Regions from separate parts of the Mesorhizobium sp. BE184 genome, predicted to be linked through region 1. Evidence: predicted binding sites of a transcription regulator. Region 1 holds the regulator's gene; each other region holds the start of a gene.
The links. Region 1 encodes PhoB, which activates phosphate uptake and scavenging genes when phosphate is short. Its sites were predicted from a motif close to TGTCATNNANCTGTCAT; they were not measured.

Region 1 (5,893 bases):
TTCGAAAGTGAGAATCCATGACCATCGTTGCCGAAGCCATGCCATCGTCGCTTGCCGCCCAGGCCAGGGAAAGCCGGGTCCGGCGGTTCGCGCTTACGGATACGCTGTTCCGCAACAGCACACGCGGCGCCGCCATTCTCGTGCTGCTCATCCTCGGGGGTGTCGGCTTCTCCCTTGTGGTTGGTTCGTGGGAAGCGCTCTCCAAATTCGGCTTCTCGTTCCTGACCACCGAATCCTGGAACCCGGTGACGGAGAAATTCGGCGCCCTGGCTCCGATCTACGGCACCGTTGTGACGGCCGCGATCGCCATCCTGATCGCTGTTCCCATCGGCATCGGCATTGCCGTGTTCCTGACTGAACTCTGCCCCCGCCCGCTCCAGCGCCCCATCGGCATCGCTGTCGAGCTCCTGGCCGGCATCCCGTCCATCATCTACGGCATCTGGGGCCTGTTCGTTTTCGCGCCCTTCCTGCAGACGACCCTGCAGCCCTTCATCATCAATGTCTTTCATGGCGTCCCGGGCCTCAACAGCCTGTTTGCCGGACCGCCCTACGGCATCGGCATGCTGACCTCGGCGCTCATCCTCGCGATCATGGTGCTGCCTTTCATCACCTCCATCACCAAGGACGTTTTCGACACGGTGCCGGCGGTTCTGAAGGAGTCGGCCTACGGGATCGGCTGCACAACCTGGGAAGTCACGCGCCGCGTCGTTATTCCATATACGCGCATCGGCATCATGGGCGGCGTCATGCTGGGCCTCGGGCGTGCGCTTGGCGAAACCATGGCTGTGACCTTCGTCATCGGCAACGCCCATCGCATCAGCGCTTCGCTGTTTGCGCCGGGAACGACGATCTCGGCCACCATCGCCAATGAATTCACCGAGGCCGACGGGACGCTCTACACGTCCTCGCTGGTCGCGCTCGGCCTGATCCTGTTCATCCTCACCTTCTTCATCCTGGCGATAGCGCGCTTCATGCTGCTGCGCCTCGAACGTCGCGCCGGAGCCTGACATGTCCACCGCTTCATCGCTTCATGCCCGCCGCAAGGCCAGAAACTCGGTGATGATGACGCTGTGCATGGCGGCGGCCGGCATCGGCCTTGCCTGGCTGGCGCTCATCCTCGGCGCGCTTCTGTGGAAGGGCGTCGCCGGTCTTTCGCTTTCCGTCTTCACGGAAATGACGCCGCCCCCCGGCGACGCCGGCGGCCTGCTGAACGCCATCGCCGGCTCCATCGCCATGACTTTGATCGGCATCATCGTTGGCACGCCGATCGGCATCCTGGCCGGCACCTACATGGCCGAATATGGCCGGTTCTCGAAGCTCACGGTGGTGGTGCGTTTCATCAACGACATCCTGCTCTCGGCGCCCTCGATCATCGTCGGCCTGTTCGTCTATGAGCTGCTGGTGCGGCCGATGGGACATTTCTCAGCCATCGCCGGCTCGTTCGCGCTGGCCATCCTCGTGATACCGGTTGTGGTCCGCACCACGGAAGACATGCTGACACTGGTGCCGAATTCGCTGCGCGAAGCAGGCGCGGCCATCGGGGCGCCGCGCTGGATCGTCATACGCTCGGTCGCCTACCGCGCCGCGCTTTCGGGTATCGTCACCGGCATCCTTCTGGCCATCGCCCGCATATCCGGCGAAACCGCGCCGCTTCTGTTCACGGCGCTGAACAACCAGTTCTGGTCGAGCAACCTCAACGCACCCATGGCCAGCCTGCCGGTCACCATCTTCCAGTTCGCGCTCAGCCCCTATGAGGAATGGCAGCAATTGGCCTGGACGGGCGCGCTCATCATCACCCTCACGGTTCTGGCGCTGTCGATCATCGCCCGGAGCCTCACCGGACGCAGGACCTAGAGAGATATGAAACCGATGCTGTCCAATGAAATCGCCATGTCAGATGCCATCGCCCTCGCTCCCAAAACCACCAAGATCGAGGTCAAGGATCTCAACTTCTACTACGGTGAGTCGAAGGCGCTGAAGAACATATCGCTGTCGCTTCCGGCCCGCAGCGTCACCGCCTTCATCGGTCCGTCGGGTTGCGGAAAATCGACGCTGCTGCGCGTCTTCAACCGCATCTACGAGCTCTATCCGAAGCAGCGCGCCGACGGGCAGGTCCTGCTCGACGGCAAGAACATCCTCGACCGTTCGCAGGACCTCAACCTGCTGCGCACCAAGATCGGCATGGTGTTCCAGAAGCCGACGCCGTTTCCGATGTCGATCTACGAGAACATCGCCTTCGGCATCCGCCTCTATGAGAAGCTTTCGAAGTCGGAAATGGACGTCCGGGTCGAACAGGCGCTGCATCGCGCGGCGCTGTGGAACGAGGTCAAGGACAAGCTCGACGCCAGCGGCCTCAGCCTTTCGGGCGGCCAACAGCAGCGGTTGTGCATCGCGCGCACCGTGGCGGTGAAGCCGGAGGTCATCCTGCTCGACGAGCCGGCGTCGGCGCTCGATCCGCTATCGACCGCCAAGATCGAGGAACTCATCGATGAGTTGCAGGTGGACTACACGATTGTCATCGTCACCCACAACATGCAGCAGGCGGCGCGCGTCTCCAGCCAGACGGCGTTCATGTATCTCGGCGAACTGATCGAATACGACAAGACCGAGAAGATGTTCACGTCGCCGGGCGAGAAGCGCACGCAGGACTACATCACCGGCCGGTTCGGCTGATTTCGCCCGCGTCATACGAGGACAGCATCATGAGCGAACATACGGTCGCATCCTTCGACGAAGATCTCGCCCAGATCAGCAAGCTCATCCACGGGATGGGCGAGCTCGCCGGCCTGATGGTCGGCAGCTCGACGCGGGCTCTGCTCGGCGCCGACAATGCGTTGGCGCAGCACGTCATTTCCGATGACGCCATCATGGACGCGCGCCAGCGTGAACTGGACGGCCGGGCCATCACGCTTATCGCCAAACGCCAGCCGATGGCCGATGATCTCCGTTCGGTACTCGGCGCCATTCGCATGGCCGGCGACATGGAGCGGATCGGCGATCTGGCCAAGAACATTGCCAAGCGTGTCGGCGCGGTCGGCGAACACACCGTTCCGCGCGACCTGTCGCACTCGATCGAATCGATGGCCCAACTGGTGCTGGAACAGGTCCATGCGGTGGTAGACGAATACAGCGTCGGCAACGCGCCGGCCCTGTCCAAGCTGAGAACCGACGACGAGCGGATCGACGTCAAATACACGTCGGTGTTCCGCGAGCTCCTGACCTACATGATGGAGGACCCGCGCAACATTACCGCTTGCACGCATCTGCTGTTCTGCGCCAAGAATCTCGAGCGGATCGGCGACCACGTCACCAACATCGCCGAAAACGCCTATTATGTGCTGACGGGCGAGCAACTGCCGCCGAACAGGCCCAAGCTTGACGAGACGGCAGCGCCGGCTGCGTGACGGCTGAAAGGCTAGCAATGATTGCACCGCGTATCATGGTGGTGGAGGACGAGGAGCCGCTGGGCGTCCTCCTCCGCTACAATCTCGAATCCGAAGGCTACCATGTCGAAGTCGTAACCCGTGGCGACGAGGCCGAGATCCGGCTGCAGGAGAACGTTCCGGATCTCCTCGTCCTCGACTGGATGGTGCCCGCGGTCTCCGGTATCGAGCTTTGCCGGCGTCTGCGGATGCGACCCGAAACCGAGAGGCTGCCGGTTATCATGCTGACGGCGCGCGGCGAGGAAAGCGACCGGGTGCGTGGCCTTTCGACCGGGGCCGACGACTATCTGGTCAAGCCGTTCTCGACGCCCGAATTCATGGCGCGGGTGAAGGCGTTGCTGCGCCGGGCAAAGCCCGAGGTGCTGTCTTCGGTGCTGAAGGTCGGCGACATCGTGCTCGACCGGGAATCGCACCGAGTCTACCGCAAGAAGAGCGAGATCCGCCTTGGGCCGACCGAGTTCAGGCTGCTCGAGTTCATGATGCGGCACCCCGGCCGGGTGTTTTCGCGCAGCCAGCTCCTCGACAATGTCTGGGGCGAGACGATCTATATCGACGAGCGCACAGTCGACGTGCATGTCGGGCGGTTGCGCAAGGCAGTCAACACCGGACGGATGCCTGACGTCATCCGCACGATCCGCGGCGCCGGCTACGCCATCCGCGAGGACTGACTTTCCTCAAATAACAGCCGCCTGCCTGCTCGATTCCTGCGGCTGACTGCCGGGTGCGAATATCTCCTGATCGACGAAGGTGAGCGCCCGCATGGCGCAGCCTTCGCGGATGAGCGGCCGTTCGTCGGGCTCGGTGTCGAAGGAGATCGAACCGGAATGCTGGCCGCCAGCCGTTCTGGCGATTGCCGCGCGCAATGACGGCTCGATAAGGTCGAATGCCGCTGCGCCGATGCCGACCACGGCCACAGGCGCAGGATCGATCAGCGCGAACAGGCTGCCTAGTCCAAAACCCAGCGCTTCGCCGGCCGTACGATAGGCCTCGCGTTCGGGGCCATCGCCTTCGCGCGCCAAGGCGGCAAGCGCCTGCATGTCGTCATCGACGATGTTGGCTGCCGGTTCGGAGCTTTCGGCGAGGCCATGGGCATTGCGCCAGATGGCGTAATTGCCGGCATAGGCTTCGACGCAGCCGCGTCGGCCGCAGCGGCAGCGCGCGCCATCGGGCTTGTGGATCATGTGGCCGAACTCACCGCCGGAAGAATGCGTGCCGGTGAACAACTCGCCCTTCAAAATCATGCCCATGCCGATACCGTGGGAGAGGAGGATGGCGATGAAATCCTCACGGTAGCGCTCGGGGTTCCGCCAGCGCAGCGCCTCGGCCATCATGTTGCAGTCGTTCTCGACAATGACCGGAATGCCGAAGCGGGCTTCCAGCAAGTCGGCGAACGGGATGTCGGTGTGAGGGGTGATCGGCGTCCAGAGCAGGATGCGGGCCTGAGCGTCGGTGATGCCTTGTACGGCGAGCGCGATGCGCAGAACCCGGCGGCCGCTGAGTTGCAGGCGGTCCAGGCCTTGGCCGACAATGTCGATGCATTGCCGGATGAGGTCTTCGCGACCCATATGCTGGGTGTCGAGCCGGCGATGCTCCTCGGCTACCACATGGCCGGTATAGTCGATGATCGCGGCTGAGAGGAAATTGAGGGAGAGGACCACGGCGGCGACCACGGCCGCATCCGGATTGAGCGCAAGCGCGACCTGCGGACGGCCGCGCTTCAACGACGTGGTTTCGCCGCGCGCTTCCATCAACACGCATTCGCCGATGAGGTCGGAGGATATAGCCGATATGGTCGAGTGGCTGAGACCCGTCGTCGCTGCGATCTCTGTGCGTGAAGGCTGGCCGTCCCGGCGCACGGCCGAGATGACCATGGCACGATTGCGCCGCCGCAAATCGTCGTGGCGGATTCCCACCGACATCGTTATTTCCTCCCCTTGCGATTGCTAGGGCACGGCAATCGGCAAGATGTCAATTGTGGCAGAAGCCACGCGGGCTGTCATTATTTTTTCGGAACTCGAAAAAATAGAAATCCGAAAATGAAATCCGTTGACAGCGGCCAATCCTTACGTCATGATTTTTTTTGAGGCTCGAAAAAAAGAGCTTCTGTACGGGTCTTAAGGCCAATTAGTCAGCGCCGAGCGGCGCAGGGAGGAAATCATGAGGAAATTTGCAACCGCCATGTTGGCGGGTGTTGCTTTGTCTTTGACGCTGGCGTCCGTCGCCCATGCGAAAGACAAGGTAATCGGCGTGTCCTGGTCCAACTTCCAGGAAGAGCGCTGGAAGACCGACGAGGCGGCCATGAAGAAGGCTATCGAAGCCGCTGGCGATAAATACATCTCCGCCGACGCCCAGTCCAACCCGACCAAGCAGCTTGCCGATGTGGAAAGCCTGATCAGCCAGGGCGCCAACGCGCTCATCATCCTGGCACAGGACGCTTCCGCCATCGGTCC
Region 2 (5,893 bases), 130 kb from region 1:
GCCAGGTCCGGCAGCAGTGCGAACAGCCCCAACCATGCAGCGCTCAGGAACAGTGCCACGACGAGCAGCAGCGGCAGGACGAGCGGCCAGACGCGTTCGACCACCATGGCGGCGCGCGTGAACAGCCGGCTGGCGGCCAGCCGTGCCGAAAGGCTTCCGTCGGGATTTGTCGCGGGTCGCTCTGTCATCGGCCCTTCCGGGGCCGGCCGGAATGGCGCGGCCTCACAGTCCCAAGAATAGCAGCAAACACGGCAAAGGCGAGGCAGGCTCCCGAAAACGTGAACTTGCTGTTCGGAGATCGTTTGGAAAAGCGTCGGAGCGCTCAGAGCCAGTCGGGAATGATGTCAAGCCCGATCAGTTCGTCATAGGTCGGACGCGCCCGCACCACGGCGAAGCGGTCGCCGTCGACCAGCACTTCCGGCACGATCTGCCGGGAATTGTAGGCGCTGGACTGCACCGCGCCATAGGCGCCTGCGGTGCCGACCGCGATAAGGTCGCCGGCCTTCATCCGCGGCAGGTCGCGGTCATGGCCCAGGAAATCGCCCGTCTCGCAAACCTGGCCGACCACGTCGACGCGCAGGCGCGGCGAAGTATCCGCAGCCTGGACCACCGGGAAGATGTCGTGGAACGCGTCGTAAAGCGTCGGCCGGATGAGGTCGTTCATCGCCGCGTCGACGATCAGGAAGTTTTTTGCCTCGCCTTCCTTCACATAGATGACTTCGGAAACCAGAATGCCGGCATTGCCGACGATCAGTCGGCCCGGTTCGAACAGCACCTTCACGCCCAGCCTGGCGAAGTGCTTGTGCACGATGGCTGCATAGGCGTCCGGCAGCGGCGGCGGATTGTTGTCGCTTCTGTAGGGAATGCCGAGACCGCCGCCCAGATCGACATGCTCGACCGTATGGCCGTCGGCCCGCAGCGAGCCGACCAACTCCGCCATCAGCGCGAAGGCGTCGTCGAATGGCTGCAGATCGACGATCTGGCTGCCGATATGGGTATCGATGCCGACCGGCCGCACGCCCGGCAGTTCGGCGGCGCGGGCAAAGACGTGGCGCGCTCGCTGCCACGGAATACCGAACTTGTTCTCGGCCTTGCCGGTGGAAATCTTCTTGTGCGTCTTGGCGTCGACGTCGGGGTTGATGCGGATCGACACCCGGGCGAGCTTGCCCGCCGCCGTCGCGCGCGCCGAAAGCAGCTCAAGCTCCGGTTCGGATTCGACGTTGAAGCAAAGTATGCCGGCAGCCAGCGCGAAATCCATCTCGCCGGCCGTCTTGCCGACGCCGGAAAAGACGATCCTGTCAGCCGGAATTCCGGCCGCGAGCGCGCGCCGCAACTCGCCTTCGGAAACCACGTCGGCGCCGGCGCCGAGCTTCGCCAGCGTCTTCAGCACCGCCTGGTTCGAATTGGCCTTCAGCGCGTAGCACACCAGTGAATCGAGCCCGGCGAACGCTTCAGAAAACACCCGGAAATGCCGGGTCAGCGTCGCCGTCGAATAGCAGTAGAACGGCGTACCGACCTGCGCGGCGATGGCCGGTATGGCGACATCTTCGGCGTGCAGGACGCCGTCGCGGTACTCGAAATGGTTCACTGTAGGGCGGTCCGGAGCTTACTGGATGAGCTTGTCGAGGAAGAACGGCTTGTTGGTGTCCGGTTTCTGCGGCTCCGGCGGCAGCGGTTGCTTGGCCTTCTCCGCTGCCTTGCGCGCATCGACCGCCGCCTCGTAGGGCGTGTCGAGCCCCGCCTTGCGGCCGCAGGCGGCCACGGTGGCCATCACGGCGACAAGCGCCAAGGTCGTCAACATCCTGCCTGCGGTCATCTGATCATCCGTCCGAGCTGATTGCCTGCCGCTTTTAACCGAGTTTTTTCCGGTTTGCACCCCGGCATCATGCCTTCGGCAAGCGCTTCTTCCAATAGCGTATCTGCCGCCTGACCTCGGCCGGCGCGGTGCCGCCGAAAGAGGTCCGGCTCTTCACCGAATTCTGTACCGAAAGCACTGTAAATACGTCATCGGTGATGCCGTGATGGATCGAGCGCAGATCGTCCAGCGACAGCTTCTCCAGCCCGACCTTCTTCTCCTCGGCCAGCGCCACCGCCCTGCCGGTGACGTGGTGCGCCTCGCGAAACGGCATGTTCAGACTCCGCACCAGCCAGTCGGCCAGATCGGTGGCCGTGGAATAACCGGAGCCGGCGGCCTTCTTCATCGCCGCCACATTGACAGTAAGGTCGCCGATCATGCCCGTCATCGCCGCCAGCATCAGGTCGAGCGTCTCGGCGGCGTCGAAGACTGCTTCCTTGTCTTCCTGCATGTCCTTTGAATAGGTCAGCGGCAGCCCCTTCATCACCGTCAGCAGTCCGACCAGATGGCCGTTGACGCGACCGGTCTTGGCGCGCACCAGTTCGGCGGCGTCCGGGTTCTTCTTCTGCGGCATGATCGACGAGCCGGTCGAATAGCTATCGGACAACCTGACGAAGCCGAATTGCGGCGTCGACCAGATGACGATCTCCTCCGCAAGCCGCGAAAGATGCGTCGCGGTTATCGCCGCGACCGACAGGAATTCCAGTGCGTAGTCGCGGTCGGAAACGCTGTCGAGCGAATTGCGCGTCGGCTCGCGGAAGCCCAGCGCCTTGGCGGTCTGGTGCCGGTCGACCGGGAATCCGGTGCCGGCGAGCGCGGCCGCGCCGAGCGGGCTTTCGTCCATGCGCTCCAGCGCGTCGCGCACCCTGGAAAGGTCGCGCGCAAACATTTCGACATAGGCCATGCAGTGATGGCCGAAGGTGACCGGCTGCGCCGTCTGCAGATGGGTGAAACCAGGCATCACAGTCGCGGCGTGCTCTTCGGCTCTGGTCAGCAGCGTCTCGATCAACCCCTTGAGGGCCACGGCCACCCGGTTGAACTCGTCCTTCACCCACAGCCGGAAATCGACCGCCACCTGATCGTTGCGTGAGCGCGCCGTGTGCAGCCGCCCCGCCGCCGGACCGATCAGCTCGGCCAGCCGCGCCTCGACATTCATGTGGATGTCTTCCAGCCGGGTCGAAAAAGCGAATTTGCCGGACTCGATCTCTGCCAAAATCGTGTTCAGCCCGTGAGCGATTTTCTGTTGATCGTCCGCCGAAACAATGCCCGTCTGCGCCAGCATTTCGCTATGGGCGATGGAGCCGCGTATGTCCTGCGCATAGAGCTTGCGGTCGAAGCCGATTGAGGCGTTGATCGCCTCCATGATCGCGGCCGGACCCGAGGCAAAACGTCCGCCCCACATCTGGTTGCTGGCCTTCTTGTCGCTCATCGCTATAACCCGTTTCCCGGAGCATTCGAAAATGGCAGACGGTAATCGTTTCTTCCCGGCGTCACGCCTCATCCTTGTCGCCCTGGTGGCGGGCGTGCTGGCCGGTGCGGTCGCGGTATATGTCAGGGAGAGCGGCTCTGGCAACAATGCGCCTGGAAATGCAGCCACACAGGTGGCTGTCGGCGATAGCGCTGACGACAAGGTCTGTGCCGCCAAGGCCGACGAATCCAGGAAAATATCGGATGCCGCGACCGGCCACGTCGCGGCGCTTCTGCCGGCATCGCCGCCGCAATCGCTGAAAACGCTCGCCTTCAACGATCCCGACGGCAAGCCGATGAGCTTGGCCGACCGCGCCGGCAAAATACTGCTGGTCAATTTGTGGGCGACATGGTGCGCGCCCTGCCGCGCCGAGATGCCGGCGCTCGATGCCCTGCAGAAGGACAAGGGCGGTGACAGGTTCGAGGTCGTCGCCGTCAATGTCGACACCGGCGACGATGCGAAGCCGAAGAAATTCCTGTCCGACATCGCAGTATCCAACCTCGCTTTTTACCGTGACCCGACGCTGAAGCTGTTCAACGACGTCAAGACGCGAGGGCTGGCGCTGGGCTTGCCGGTCACCATGCTGGTCGACTCCGAAGGCTGTCTGATCGCATATATGAACGGTCCAGCGGAGTGGGCGGGACAGGATGCACGCGCGCTGGTGGATGCCGCGACCGGTCTCTGAGAACCGTTTTCCGTCGCTCTCATCTTCATGGACAGGGTTTCATCGATAGCCAGCGAAGCAATTCGCTGTTACCGCGCATCGTTTACAACTCGAAAGATCAGGCCATTTTTGGCAATTCAAACGAAACCGATATGAAAAAGGTGTGAAAATTCACACCTGTGCAACAAAACCGTTGTCGGGCTGTCATATTCGACCCATACTCCCTGCCGCGGTCCCTTTCCGCCAACGACATATGGGAGTGAAACATGAAATTTCATGGCTTTGCGGCCTCACTGGCCGCGCTGACCCTTTTTTCAACGACATCGGCTTTCGCCGCCACCCAGATCAGCTGGTGGCACGCCATGACAGGCGCCAACGCCGAGGTCGTCAACAAGATCGCCAAGGACTTCAACGCCAGCCAGAGCGAATACGAGCTCATGCCGGTTTTCAAGGGAACTTACCCCGAGACGCTGAACGCCGGCATCGCCGCGTTCCGCGCCGGCCAGGCGCCTGAGATCATGCAGGTTTTCGACGTCGGCACCGGCGTCATGATGGCCGCTGAAGGCGCGGTGAAGCCAGTTGCCGATGTGCTCACCGAAGCCGGCGCCAAGTTCGATAAGGCCGCGTATCTGCCCGGCATCGTTGCTTACTATTCGAAGCCCGACGGCACGATGCTGTCCTTCCCCTACAACTCATCCTCGCCGATCCTCTACTACAACAAGGATATCTTCCAGAAGGCCGGGCTCGACGTGAACAACCCGCCCAAGACCTGGAACGAGGTCTGGGACGCGGCCAAGAAGATCAAATCGAGCGGCGCCGCTCCCTGCGGTTATACCTCGACCTGGCTCACATGGATTCATCTCGAGAACTTCGCCGCCTGGAACAACGTTCCTTGGGCGACCCAGGAAAACGGTCTCGCCGGCGGTGACGTCGAGCTCAAGATCAACGCGCCGCTCTATGTGAACCACTTCCAGGCCTTGGCCGATCTCGCCAAGGACGGCACCTTCAAATATGGCGGCCGCACTTCGGAAGCCAAGCAGATCTTCCTCGCCGGCGAATGCGGCATCTTCACCGAATCGTCCGGCGGCCTCGGCGACATCGTCAAGTCGGGCATGAACTACGGCATCGGCCAGCTGCCCTACGACAGCGATGCGCCCGGCGCCCCGCAGAACACCACGCCTGGCGGCGCCAGCCTCTGGGTCTTCGGCAACAAGACGCCCGAACAGTACAAGGGCGTCGCGGCCTTCTTCACCTATTTGTCGCAGACCGACGTGCAGCAGTATCTGCACGAGAAGTCGGGCTATCTGCCAGTCACGCTGGCGGCTTACGAAGCCACCAAGAAGTCGGGTTTCTACGAGAAGAACCCCGGCCGTGAAACGCCGATCCTGCAGATGATGGGCAAAGCGCCGACCGAAAACTCGAAGGGCGTTCGTTTGCCGAACCTGCCGCAGGTGCGCGACATCCAGAACGAGGAGTTCGAGAACATGCTGGCCGGCAAGCAGACCGCCCAGCAGGCGCTCGACAACGCCGTCAAGCGCGGCAATGCGGCCATCAAGGAAGCGTTGGGGAATTGAGCGCATTGACCCTCCCCCTTGCGGGAAGGGTCGGTGAGATGCTTTGCAACGCAAGGCGATCGAGACGGGTGGGGGCCAGAACATGATCTGCCGGAAGATGGATTTGACCTGTTCACCCCCACCCCGCTTCGCAATTTCCGCTCCGCTTCAATTGCTCATCGACCCTCCCCACACGGGGGAGGGTAAGGCGCCAGCATGACCCCCCGCGTCGTCTTCCCGAACAAGTTCCTGCCTTACCTTCTGGTGGCGCCGCAGCTCGCCATCACGCTGATCTTTTTCTACTGGCCGGCGGGGCAGGCGCTTTACCAATCCATGTTGAAGGAAGACCCCTT
Region 3 (5,893 bases), on a different contig from region 1:
ACCCGCATCTCGTCGCCGCCCTGACCGAGCAGGCTCAGAAGCTCTGGCACGTTTCCAATCTCTATGAGATCCCCGGCCAGCGCCGGTTGGCCGAGCGGCTCGTCGAAGAAACGTTCGCGGACAAGGTGTTTTTCACCAATTCGGGTGCGGAAGCGCTCGAATGCGCCATCAAGACGGCGCGCCGCTATCATTTCGTCAACGGCCGGCCGGAACGGTTCCGGGTTCTCACCTTCGAAGGCGCCTTCCATGGCCGCACGCTGGCGACGATCGCCGCCGGTGGCCAGTACAAATACATGGAGGGCTTCGGGCCCAAGGTGGAAGGCTTCGACCAGGTCGCGCTCGGAGACATCGAAGCGGTGGAAAAGGCCATAACGCCGGAAACCGCGGCCATCCTGATCGAGCCGATACAGGGGGAGGGCGGTATACGCCAGGTGCCGGCCCAGACGCTCAAGCGGCTGCGCCAGATTTGCGACCAGCAGGGCCTCGTGCTGATCTTCGACGAAGTTCAATGTGGCATCGGCCGCACCGGGAAGCTGTTCGCCTATGAATGGAGCGGCGTGAACCCGGACGTGATGGCCATCGCCAAAGGCATTGGCGGCGGCTTCCCGCTTGGCGCCTGCCTTGCCACCGACGCCGCGGCCGCGGGCATGACCGCCGGCGTCCACGGCACGACCTTCGGTGGCAACCCGCTGGCCATGGCTGTCGGCAACGCCGTGCTCGACGTCGTTCTGGAAGATGGTTTCCTCGACGAGGTGAGCCGCAAGGCGCTGCTTTTGAAGCAGGGCCTTGGCGCAGTCGCGGACGAGTTTCCGGACGTCGTCGAAGACATACGCGGCGTCGGCCTGATGCTCGGCCTCAAATGTTCGATGCCGAACGTCAAAGTCAACACCGCGTTTCGTGACCAGCATCTCCTGACCGTCACGGCGGGCGACAACGTCATTCGCCTGCTTCCGCCCCTCAACGTCAGCGATGCCGAGATTCACGAGGCGCTGGCACGTATCCATAAAGCTGCCAAGGCCTTGTCCGAGACAATTGCTGCGGCCGCGAAGTAAGCGAACGAGCCGCATGGAACTACGCCATTTCACCGACCTTTCCACCGTTTCGGAAAGCGACCTGCGCACAATGCTGGACGATGCCGTCGTCCGCAAGCAGCGGCTGAAAGCCGGCGAGCGTTCAAAGCCGCTCGATGGCAAGATGCTGGCCATGATCTTCGACAAGCCATCGACGCGAACCCGCGTCTCCTTCGATGTCGGCATGCGCCAGCTCGGCGGCGAAACGATCATGCTGACCGGCGCCGAAATGCAGCTTGGCCGTTCCGAGACGATCGCCGATACCGCACGCGTGCTGTCGCGTTATGTTGACGCGATCATGATCCGCACCACGTCGCACGACCGGCTGCTGGAGTTGACCGAAGCCGCCACCGTTCCCGTCATCAACGGCCTCACCGACGAGACCCATCCGTGCCAGCTCATGGCCGACATCATGACCTATGAGGAGCACCGCGGTCCCGTGGCCGGCAAGACTGTCGCCTGGACGGGGGACGGCAACAATGTCCTGCATTCGCTGCTGGAGGCTGCCGCACGCTTCCGCTTCAATCTCAACATCGCCGTGCCGGAAGGCAGCGAGCCGGGGGAGAAATTCGTCGACTGGTCGCGCCGCAACGGTGGCACTGTCAATTTCACCAAGTCAGCCGAAGCGGCTGTCGACGGCGCCGACTGCGTGGTCACCGACACCTGGGTGTCGATGGGCCAGGAGCACCGAGCCCGTGGCCACAACGTGTTCCTGCCCTATCAGGTCAACGCGACGCTCATGGCCAGAGCCAACCCCGGCGCGTTGTTCATGCACTGTCTGCCGGCCCACCGTGGCGAGGAAGTCACCGATGAGGTGATCGACGGGCCGCAATCGGTGGTCCTCGATGAAGCCGAGAACAGGCTGCACGCCCAGAAGGCGGTGCTGGCCTGGTGTCTGGGCGCTTGATCCGGAGCGACGCGATGCCTATCTGCGCGGCATCACGCACATTGAAGGCGTTTCGAGCCATGCTGGCACCCCGGGCCGCATCGCCGCGCCCGGAGATTGACCATGCTGGAAGCTATGCAATTGACTGACCGCGAACCCAGGCTTGGCGAGTTCGGCCATGCCGGCGACGACCATGTCGTGCCGTTTGAAGTCGGCCCGCTCGACGTGCGCGGCCGTGCCGTGCAACTCGGCCCGATGCTCGACGCCATCCTCTCGCGGCACGATTACCCGGATCCGGTTGCTCGTCTGCTCGCCGAAGCCTGCGTGGTGACGGTGCTGCTGGGAACCTCGCTCAAATTCGACGGCAAGTTCATCCTGCAGACTCGCACCGACGGCCCGCTCGACATGCTGGTTGCCGATTTCACGACGCCCGGCGCGCTGCGCGCTTACGCCCGTTTTGACGCGGAACGGATCGGCGAACTCGTCGCCGCCGGCGATGTTTCGGACGAGGCTCTGCTTGGCTCGGGCGTGCTGGCGCTGACCATCGACCAGGGTGCTCATACCCAACGCTACCAGGGTATCGTCCAGCTCGACGGCACCTCGCTGGAAGAGGCGTCGCGCACCTATTTCCGGCAGTCCGAACAGATACCGACCGACCTCAGGCTGGCGGTGGCCAAGCAGGTCATGCCCGGCGGGCGCGAGCAATGGCGCGCCGGCGGTCTGCTGGCGCAGTTCTTGCCGGAAGCGTCGGAACGCATGCGCGTGCCCGACCTGCCGGGCGGCGATGGCGATCCCGCCGAAGCCACACACGATCCCGTCGACAATTCCTGGCAGGAATTGCTGGTGCTGCTGGCGACCGTCGAACGCACGGAACTGATCGATCCGACCGTCGGCGCCGAGCGGCTGCTGTACCGGCTGTTTCACGAGCATGGCGTTCGCGTCTTCGGCGGCGCGCGTGTCGTCGACCAGTGCTCGTGCTCGCAGGACAAGGTCCGGGGGATCCTGAAGGGCTTTTCGGCCGAGGAGATCGATAGCAGCATCGAAAACGGCAAAATTCGTGTCGATTGCGAATTCTGTTCGTCACGATACGAATTCGACCCCGCCGAATTTGCGCCAGCGCAATAAGAAGGAATCTGCCCGCGGCAAACGGATCAGTTTAGGGTCCGCTTGCCGCGCGGAATGTCGAGCGAGAAAGCGGGAATGGCGATTTCGAACAGTTCGCCGCCCGCGTTTCGCATCGTGTAGCGGCCGACCATGATGCCGGACGGCGTCGAGAGCGGACAGCCTGACGTGTATTGATAGCTGTCGCCCGGATTGAGTTCGGGTTGCTCGCCGATCACCCCATCTCCCCGTACTTCCTTGACGTGGCCCGATTCGTCCGTGATCTGCCAGTAGCGCGACAAAAGCTGCACGAGTTCGTCCGATTGGTTGTCTATGGTGATACGGTAGCCCCACACATAGTGCTTTTCGGAGGGGTCCGACTGCTCTTCCATATAGAACGGCTGGACTTGCACCTCGATGCTGCGCGTGACCGCCCGATACATTCGCGTCTCCAATGCCAAGCGAACGACTCTTCGGCCGCCGGTGCCTGCAGGTCAACAATATCCGACAGGCCATGTCATCGCCCTGACATGAAACGATGATGTTTTCGCGGCAGCCGCGATCTGGCGACTCGTGCCCGATTGAAGGCATTCAAGGAACGGGGCCGTCAAGCGGAACCGTTGCCACGGACCAGGTGCCCATGGAACTGACAGTCGCAGCTTCAGCCGCCTCTCTCACCCTGATCTCCATCAATGTCGTCGGCATTCTTCTCGCTTCTTCCCGGCTCAGGCCACAGGGCGAGTTGCTGGCACCGCAAGCGGACGCGCCGCCGGTCTCGATCGTCATTCCGTCGCGCGGCATGGAATCGTTTACGCAGGAAACGCTGGAGCGGGCCTTCTCGCTGGATTGGCCCGATTATGAGTTGATCTTCTGCATTGCCCATGCCGATGATCCGGTCGCCCCGGTGATCGAGCGTGTCATGGCGCGGTTTCCGCTGGTGCCGGCGCGGCTGCTTGTCGGCGACGATCGCTTCAGCGGCAACCCAAAGCTCAACAACTGCGTCAAGGGCTGGAAGACGGCGCGCCACGAATGGGTAATCCTAGCCGATTCCAACGTGCTGATGCCGCGGGACTACGTGCAGCAGATGATGGCGGCGTGGCACGCCGACACCGGTCTCGTCTGCTCGACGCCCATCGGTTCGCGGCCGGACGGCTTCTGGGCCGAGGTCGAATGCGCGTTCCTCAACACCCTGCAGGCCCGCTGGCAATATACCGGCGCGGCCATCGGCTACGGCTTCGCGCAGGGCAAGAGCATGCTGTGGAACAAGCCAATGCTGGATGCCAACGGTGGCATCCATGCCTTGGCCGCCGAGATCGCCGAGGACGCGGCCGCGACCAAGCTTGTGAATAGCCTCGGCCTGCAGGTCCGGCTTGTCAGTTCGCCCTTCGAGCAGCCGCTCGGCCGCCGCACGCTGCCCGAAATCTGGTCGCGGCAGATACGCTGGGCGCGGTTGCGCAGGGTGACGTTCCCACTGTTCTTCGCGCCGGAAATCCTGATCGGCGCGGCGGTTCCTTTACTGCTTGCGCTATGCGCTGCCTGGAGCCTGGGGCTCAGCATTCCAGTTGTCGCGATGGTCGTGCTCGCCGCCATCTACCTGCCGGAATACGCCCTGGCGCTCGCCAAGGGTTGGCAGGCATCGCCGCGTCTGCTTGCGGCGATGCTGGTGCGCGATGCCATCCTGCCGGCGGTATGGCTGCGCGGTTGGCTGGGCGGCGCAGTCAACTGGCGCGGCAACGAAATGGACATCCGCACCAAAGCCGCCGAGGAAGCCATTTCGGGCGTCTGAACGCAGCCGCCCGCGCGGCACCAAAACTCAGGCGCTGGCCAGCGCCTGTTCGATGTCGGCGATCAGATCGTCCGTGTCCTCCAGGCCGACGGACAGCCGCAGCGTCCCCGGTCCTATGCCGAGTTCCGCCCGCGCCTCTTCGGCGAGGTTCTTGTGCGTCGTCGTCGCCGGATGGGTGATGATGCTCTTGGCGTCGCCGAGATTGTTGGAGATGGTGACGATATCCAGCGCATTGGTGAAGGCGAAAGCCGGCTTCTTGCCGCCCTTCAGGTCGAAGCAGATCAGCGTCGAACCGCCGGTCATCTGCTTGGCGATGATGTCGGCCTGCGGATGGTCGGCGCGGCCCGGATAGATGAGCTTCGAAACCTTGGGATGCTCGGCCAGGAAGTCGGCGATCCTCCCGGCCGCTTCCGTCTGCTGGCGCACGCGCAGGGGCAACGTCTCCAGGCCCTTGAGCAGGACCCAGGCGTTGAACGGCGACATGCTGGGGCCGGTATGACGGAAATAGTCGTGCAGGTTCTCGTCGATCCATTTCTTGTCGGATAGCACGACGCCACCCAGGCAGCGTCCCTGGCCGTCAATGTGCTTGGTGGCCGAATAGACGACGACATGCGCGCCGAGTTCCAGCGGCTTCTGCTGCAAAGGCGTGGCAAAGACGTTATCGACGATCAGCCGCGCGCCGGCGGAATTGGCAATGGCGGCGACGGCGGCGATGTCGACCACTTCCAGCGTCGGATTGGTTGGGCTTTCGAGGAAGAACAGCTTGGTGTTGGGACGCACTGCATCCTGCCAGTTGCTCGTCTGCCTGCCATCGACCAGCGTCGTCTCGATACCGTATCTGGGCGCCAGCGTTTCCACCACCCAGCGGCAGGAGCCGAACAGGGCGCGCGCCGCGACGATATGGTCGCCGGCCTTCAGGCTGCAAAGCACCGCGGCGGTGACGGCCGCCATGCCGGAGGCGGTGGCGCGCGCATCTTCCGCGCCTTCCAGCGCGCACATGCGCTTTTCGAACATGTCGACGGTGGGGTTGGCGTAACGCGAGTAGATGAA
Region 4 (5,893 bases), on a different contig from region 1:
CAAAAAAGAAAATCCCGGCACGACGGCCGGGATTTCCGAAAGCGAGTCGGTTGGCAGGCGAAGGCGATCAGACGGCGATCTTGCCGCCGCCCTGCTTGGTGATGGCGATGACGGACGGGCGAACCGGCATGTCCGGCTTGAAGTCGGGCCAGCGGGTCGACAGGTCTTCGTAGTAGGACGGGCGGCCAAAGCCTTCCCATTCTTCGCCGCCGTCGCCCGGATGCTGCACGGCCACGAATGCCGTCTGGTCGTCCGGCGCGAACAGCGGGCCGCACATTTCGGCGCCGACCGGCACCCGGAAGAACAGCTTGGACGTCGCACGCGCCTCGCCTTCGGTATCGACCGCCCACAGGCCGTCCGTGCGGCCGGTTTCCTTGACGTTGTTGCCGTCGGTGGAAACCCAGAGACGGCCGGCGGAATCGACCGCGCAGTTGTCAGGCATGCCGAACCAGCCATTGGCCGTCGTCGCGGTGGAGAAGGACGAGCCGACCTCGGCCACCGAAGGATCGCCGCACTTCAGCAGCACTTCCCATTTGCCCTTGGCGGCGGCGAAATCGCCGCCGTCCTCGGTGATCTCGATGATATGGCCGAAGGCGTTCGCGGCGCGCGGGTTGGCCGCGTCGACCTGGTCGTCCTTGCGCTTGGTGTTGTTCGTCAGCATGACATACACCTTGCCGTTGGTGGCGTTCGGCTGGATGTCCTCCGGACGGTCCATCTTGGTGGCGCCGAGCAGGTCGGCGGCGCGCCGCGTCTCGATCAGCACATCGGCCTGCGAGGTGAAGCCGTTTTCCGCCGTCAGCGGGCCCTGGCCGAACACCAGCGGCATCCACTCTACGGTACCATCCTCGCCGAACTTCGCCGTATGCAGCGTGCCCTCGTCGAGCAGGTTCATGTTGGCGGCGCGATCGTTCGGATTGAACGTGCCGGCGGTGACGAATTTGTAGACATAGTCGAAGCGCTCGTCGTCGCCGAGATAGAAGACGACCTTGCCGTCCTTGGCGACGATGGACTCCGCGCCTTCATGCTTGAAACGGCCGAGAGCGGTGCGCTTCTTAGGCTTCGAGGCCGGGTCCTGCACGTCCACTTCGACGATCCAGCCGAAACGGTTGGGTTCGTTCGGCTCCTTGGCGAGGTCGAAGCGGTCGTAGTGAGCGGCCCATTCATAGGCGCCTTCCGGAATGCCGAGGCGCTTGTAGTTCGCTGCTTCCTTGTGATCCGCCGGCAGTTCGCCGGAGAAGTAGCCGTGGATGTTCTCCTCGGCCATCACATAGGTGCCCCATGGCGTGACGCCGCCGGCGCAGTTGTTGACCGTGCCGAACACCTTGGTTCCAGTCGCATCGGCGTTGGTCTTGAGGCGGTCGCTGCCGGCGGCCGGGCCGGTCAGTTCCATCTCGGTCATGGAGGTGATGCGGCGGTTCAGCTTGCCGTCGCGCACCACCTGCCATTTGCCGTCCTGCTTGCGGATTTCGACGATGGTGCCGCCATGCGCGGCCATCTCGACGTCGACCTGCTCCTTGCTGAGCGGCGCGACATCGAGCTTCTTCTTGCCGTCCTTTTCCACCACCTTCACAATTCCCGGGAACATCAGGTGCGGGTTGGTGTATTCGTGGTTGACGACGAGCAGGCCATGCTCGGCCGAACCGTCGATCGGGATGTAGCCGACATAGTCGTTGTTGTAGCCGAACTGCTTCGCCTGCGCCTCCGCCGACTGCCTGGTCGGGTCGAAATCGGGCGAATCGGCGAACAGCGGATCGCCCCAGCGCAGAAGCACATCGGCGTCATAGCCGGCAGCGACGTGATGCTTGTCATCGACGCCCGCTTCGATCTCGTCGAACGAGAAGGCCGAACCGCCGGCGGCGCGCGCCTTGTCGGCGGTGAACAGCGCCACCTGGCCGACGGTGGCGGCAATAGCGGTGACGGCCAACGAACCCTTCAGCAGCCCGCGGCGCGAGAAACGCGTGGCGATGATCTCGCCCATGGTGCGGTTGTCGGTTGGATTCGTGCCGGGACCGGCATTCTCCTCGAGCATGCTGGTGCGGAATTGGGCGGTCTCGTGGTCTGACATGGCTGCCTCTGGCTTCGGGGTGGCTGGATCGCTTGCTCCCCGACGCCGTAAAGCGGGCCGATAACAGTTTGATGACGAGTCAGGGGAAATGCAGTCCGCTGCCGATTGCCTTCGGCAAGGACTACTTTTTAGGCCCTGCCTCTATCCGCTGCGCCATGGCGCGAAAACCTCTGTCGCGGGCGTGATCGAGCGGCGTCTTTCCATCGCGGTCAGGTGTGTTTTTTGCCCCGGCATCGACCAGCAGCCCGACGATTTCCTGATGCACCGGCCCGCCATCGCCAAGGATCACCGCCTCCAGCAGCGCCGTCCAGCCGAGATCGTTGACATGGTCGACGTCAATGTCGGTGCCGAGAAGAATGCGGACTGTGCTCGGATGACCGTGGTGGGCCGCCGGGATCAGCGCCGTTCCGCCATAGCGGTTGGTGTCGCGCAGGTTGGCGCGGCCCGTGGCGAGGATCGCCTCGAGTATCTCGTCGCGGCCCTCGGCCCCTGCGTACAGGAACGGCGTGTCGTTGATGGAATCCTTGGCGTTGACATCGGCGCCGGCGGCAATCAGCAGCTTCGCGGCCTCGACCGCGTTGGCCCGGGCCGCAAGCAGCAGCGCGGTCCGCCCCTGCCCGTCGCGGGTTTCGAGATCGGCACCGGAAGACACCAATCTTCCCACCTGCTCAACGTCCGCGGCCTTGACCGCACTTATGATCCCCATCTGCGTTTCCTTGATTTGACCGTCAGCCAACAGCGGACTCGCCACTGACAGAAGAAACGCCAGTGCCGTTATGAAAATCGGTTTCGCCATCACCACCATTCCGCTTTACTCGCGTGCTCCTGCATCGACATATAGGCAGCGCAAACGAAAAGTACTCCGCAGGGGCCTTTCGAACAGTTTCAAGAAAATCGAACAACGTTCGCGTCGAGCATGTGATGGAAAAGAAACTCCTTTCATTTCGCGATTTTCTGAAAACAGGCACTTTGGGACCGATCCAGCCGGGATTGAGGATGATCGACGTCGCCAGGATTCTGGGTACGCCGGATAGCTGGATCACCGAACACGTAGAGACTATTCCGGTATATTGGATATATGGACCGCTCGAGGTTTCGTTCGGCAACGATCCACCCCACGATCTTCATTGGTTTCAGATAGAACACCCGAACAGCATCCGAAAGACGACCGAGCGCGTAAACGATCAATTCGCGCTGGCAATGGAAGAGCTGGGTGGAAGCGCCAAGCTCTCGGATTTCTTGCAAGCGGCGCTGTGGAACCTGCAAGACGTGAGAATCCACTACGCCAATTTTGGCAACCACCAGTTCATGCTCGATCTTTGCGTCGGCACGGTCCAGATGTTCTTCGAAGTCGATACAAGCCTCATCGAAAACGAGGACATAGATCGATTTCTGGCACATACGCCCATTGCAAAGTTGATCTGTGAGATCGACCAGCGAACGGAAGTCAACAGCGTTTACTCTTATGCCTATCCGGCAGAAGAAGCACCCAGGATAGAGCTCCGCTGGCAGACGATCACGGGCTCGGCCTATCTTTCCTGCCTTCAGGAAAAAGAAAAAGGGGCCGCGCAGGCCCCTTGAACTGTTTCGAGAAAAGCCGACGCAGTTGCGCCTCTTCGTTCTTCATCCGTCAGCCCTTCACCCGAACGATCAGTCCGACCGAGCCTTCATAGTAGGTGCCGCGTTTGTGGTCGCCGCTGCTCTGGCGCACTTCCACTGCGAAAGCCGAGCCTCCGCCAACGCCTTCGGGAACCTTGCCGGCGAGCTTCACCTGGCGGGATTCGCGTGGACCAAGCTTCACTTGGTGCAAGTCGAGCGTGGTCCATTTCATCTTTGCAGCCAGCTTTTCAGCCGACGCACGGGGCAGCCGGCGCAGCGGTTTCCCGCCGGTCGCGAGATACAGCGACAGGCTTTCCGTTCGCCTGCCTACATCCACGAGTTTGAGCTGAAGCGTTTCGCCCAATGTCCGTAAGGCTTTTGTGTCGAGGGGTTCGGCCCTGACATCGAAGGCCATGGCGTGATCGAACGGATTAACCAGCCTGATCTTGTATTCAAAGCCGCCATCGCTGTCGCTCGTCGCCTCGACCAGATTGTGCTGGGCCCAATGCCGTTCGATGCCGGGCAGGATCGCGCCTCCCGTTGGAACATCAAAGGGGCTCGATACGCGCGCCACCAGGCAGACGTGCTGTGGTGCGCTCTGTGGTACTATGCCGGTGATGATCGGCGAGGTAAAAACCTGTCCGCCCGTCGGAACGGCAACGACCGTTTGCCCGAATAATGTCGGATCGGTGAAACCGGTGGACGGGTCGACCCACCACACAGATACCTGAACCGGAGCGGCGCCGGTTCCCGCGCCCCAGTTGGCAACGGCGACGGTCACCTCCGTGGGCTCGCCGCGCTTGAATACGCCGCCCGCCTGCCCGTTGACGACGATCGAGGGGCAAAGCCAGGAAATGGCGCCGGCGGGCAACGGCCGCTCGCTGCCCGGCCTACCCCGGTCTCCTGGAAAATAAGGGATGACGATAAAGGTGCTTACCGGTTCGGGCTTGTCAGGTTCGCCTTCCTTGCCGCCCCTCTCATTCAACGGCAAATTTCGTTTGGAGGTCTTGCCGAGCGCTTTGATCATCAATTTTCCTCTGACCTAAAGGGCGTTTTCGGGCAGTATCTTCACGGATAGGATCGGGTCGTTGATGGACGTCCCGTCGGCGATATCCCAACACTCGTGCATGAAGCCCCGGTCGGCATCGAGGTCGCGGTTGCGCCTGTCAGGCTTTCCTTTGACCAGATCGCGAAGAAATATGTAGGCGAACTGGCTGCCACTCAATTTCGAGGCGACATTGTTGTACAGCATCGTCTGACCGGAATCGACGAAAGCATCGGGTGCAAGCTCGGGCGGGAAAGGCTGGCTATGCACGCCAACCGCGGGGTTCTCGACCGCTGTCAGCGGATCGCGGTGATAGGTCTGCTCGGCCTGCGGATCGAGCCTGAGCGGCCATTCCGGACGGCCTGGCGTGCGCAGAAATTGCTGGTAGAGCGGCGACGACATCAAGAGATCGTCGGGATAGATCAATCCGGTGACGGCGAGATAGGCCAAGGCCGAATCCAGCCCCTGCCACATCACCATGCGCATATTGAATATTTCCTGGAGGAAATGCGCGGCGTTATCGGGATTCTGGAGCGCGGTCAGCGCTGCCGAGGCTTCAGGCGCCGGCGTGGTGGGATCGCGCGGATCGGGTGGATCGGGCGCGAGGAAGTCGAACACCGTGCATTTGCCCTTGTCGATAGCCTGGACGATGCAGACGACCAGCATGATCAGGAAAGCGAAGATCAACAGGATGCCCAATATGCATCCGGCGCCGGAACTCGATTTGGAATCCGACGTGTTCGGCGTCGTTGGATCGGAGTCCGGCGCCGACGAGATACTCAAATCGCTGTCTATGCCGGATGCTGCTAATATGTCACCGACATCGGTCGGCGGCACGTTCTGGACGAAACCATTGGCTGGCGGCATCGGCAGGTCGACGCGTTTGAAGCGTTCCAGCAGTTGCAGGTGCCGGATCAGCTTGCCGTAGCCGGCGTCGAAATCGGGAACAGAACGGCCGGGATAAGCGACAGCAAAAGCGGATTGTAGAAACGCGGCTATGTCGGCCGGCAGCGGCGCGCCGGGCGCTGCACCGAACAGGCCCGCGCCGGAAAGCTTCGGCGTGGCTTTGGTCTTGTGAAGATGGGCGCCGACAGCGTTGCGGGCGATGCGATCGCGGAACCGGTGAAGCCGCCGCGGGCCGGCAACGACCGTGCCAAGATAGGCCGAACCGCACAGGTTTCCGG

Region 2: ugpB (sn-glycerol-3-phosphate ABC transporter substrate-binding protein UgpB) is a predicted target of PhoB. The motif match lies at 4,179-4,195, and genes of this name have one in related genera.
Region 3: J2X35_RS09515 (ceramide glucosyltransferase) is a predicted target of PhoB. The motif match lies at 3,573-3,589, and genes of this name have one in related genera.
Region 4: J2X35_RS03960 (PhoX family phosphatase) is a predicted target of PhoB. The motif match lies at 2,126-2,142, and genes of this name have one in related genera.

Annotation. Positions count from the first base shown of each region.
Region 1 is NZ_JAVDVU010000003.1:51,958-57,850, forward strand. Features, by position in the region: gene pstC (phosphate ABC transporter permease subunit PstC) at 18-1,007, shown strand; gene pstA (phosphate ABC transporter permease PstA) at 1,009-1,854, shown strand; gene pstB (phosphate ABC transporter ATP-binding protein PstB) at 1,861-2,673, shown strand; gene phoU (phosphate signaling complex protein PhoU) at 2,703-3,404, shown strand; gene phoB (phosphate regulon transcriptional regulator PhoB) at 3,422-4,111, shown strand; gene J2X35_RS13840 (ROK family protein) at 4,118-5,362, opposite strand; gene xylF (D-xylose ABC transporter substrate-binding protein) at 5,601-5,893, shown strand, end outside.
Region 2 is NZ_JAVDVU010000003.1:180,107-185,999, reverse strand. Features, by position in the region: gene J2X35_RS14530 (TIGR02302 family protein) at 1-188, opposite strand, end outside; gene lysA (diaminopimelate decarboxylase) at 323-1,588, opposite strand; gene J2X35_RS14520 (hypothetical protein) at 1,607-1,816, opposite strand; gene argH (argininosuccinate lyase) at 1,884-3,284, opposite strand; gene tlpA (thiol:disulfide interchange protein TlpA) at 3,316-4,008, shown strand; gene ugpB (sn-glycerol-3-phosphate ABC transporter substrate-binding protein UgpB) at 4,254-5,561, shown strand; gene ugpA (sn-glycerol-3-phosphate ABC transporter permease UgpA) at 5,757-5,893, shown strand, end outside.
Region 3 is NZ_JAVDVU010000002.1:274,885-280,777, reverse strand. Features, by position in the region: gene J2X35_RS09535 (aspartate aminotransferase family protein) at 1-1,052, shown strand, start outside; gene argF (ornithine carbamoyltransferase) at 1,066-1,977, shown strand; gene J2X35_RS09525 (Hsp33 family molecular chaperone) at 2,080-3,081, shown strand; gene apaG (Co2+/Mg2+ efflux protein ApaG) at 3,108-3,500, opposite strand; gene J2X35_RS09515 (ceramide glucosyltransferase) at 3,698-4,843, shown strand; gene J2X35_RS09510 (O-succinylhomoserine sulfhydrylase) at 4,871-5,893, opposite strand, start outside.
Region 4 is NZ_JAVDVU010000001.1:805,163-811,055, reverse strand. Features, by position in the region: gene J2X35_RS03960 (PhoX family phosphatase) at 68-2,065, opposite strand; gene J2X35_RS03955 (ankyrin repeat domain-containing protein) at 2,187-2,771, opposite strand; gene J2X35_RS03950 (hypothetical protein) at 2,987-3,646, shown strand; gene J2X35_RS03945 (hypothetical protein) at 3,696-4,691, opposite strand; gene J2X35_RS03940 (hypothetical protein) at 4,707-5,893, opposite strand, start outside.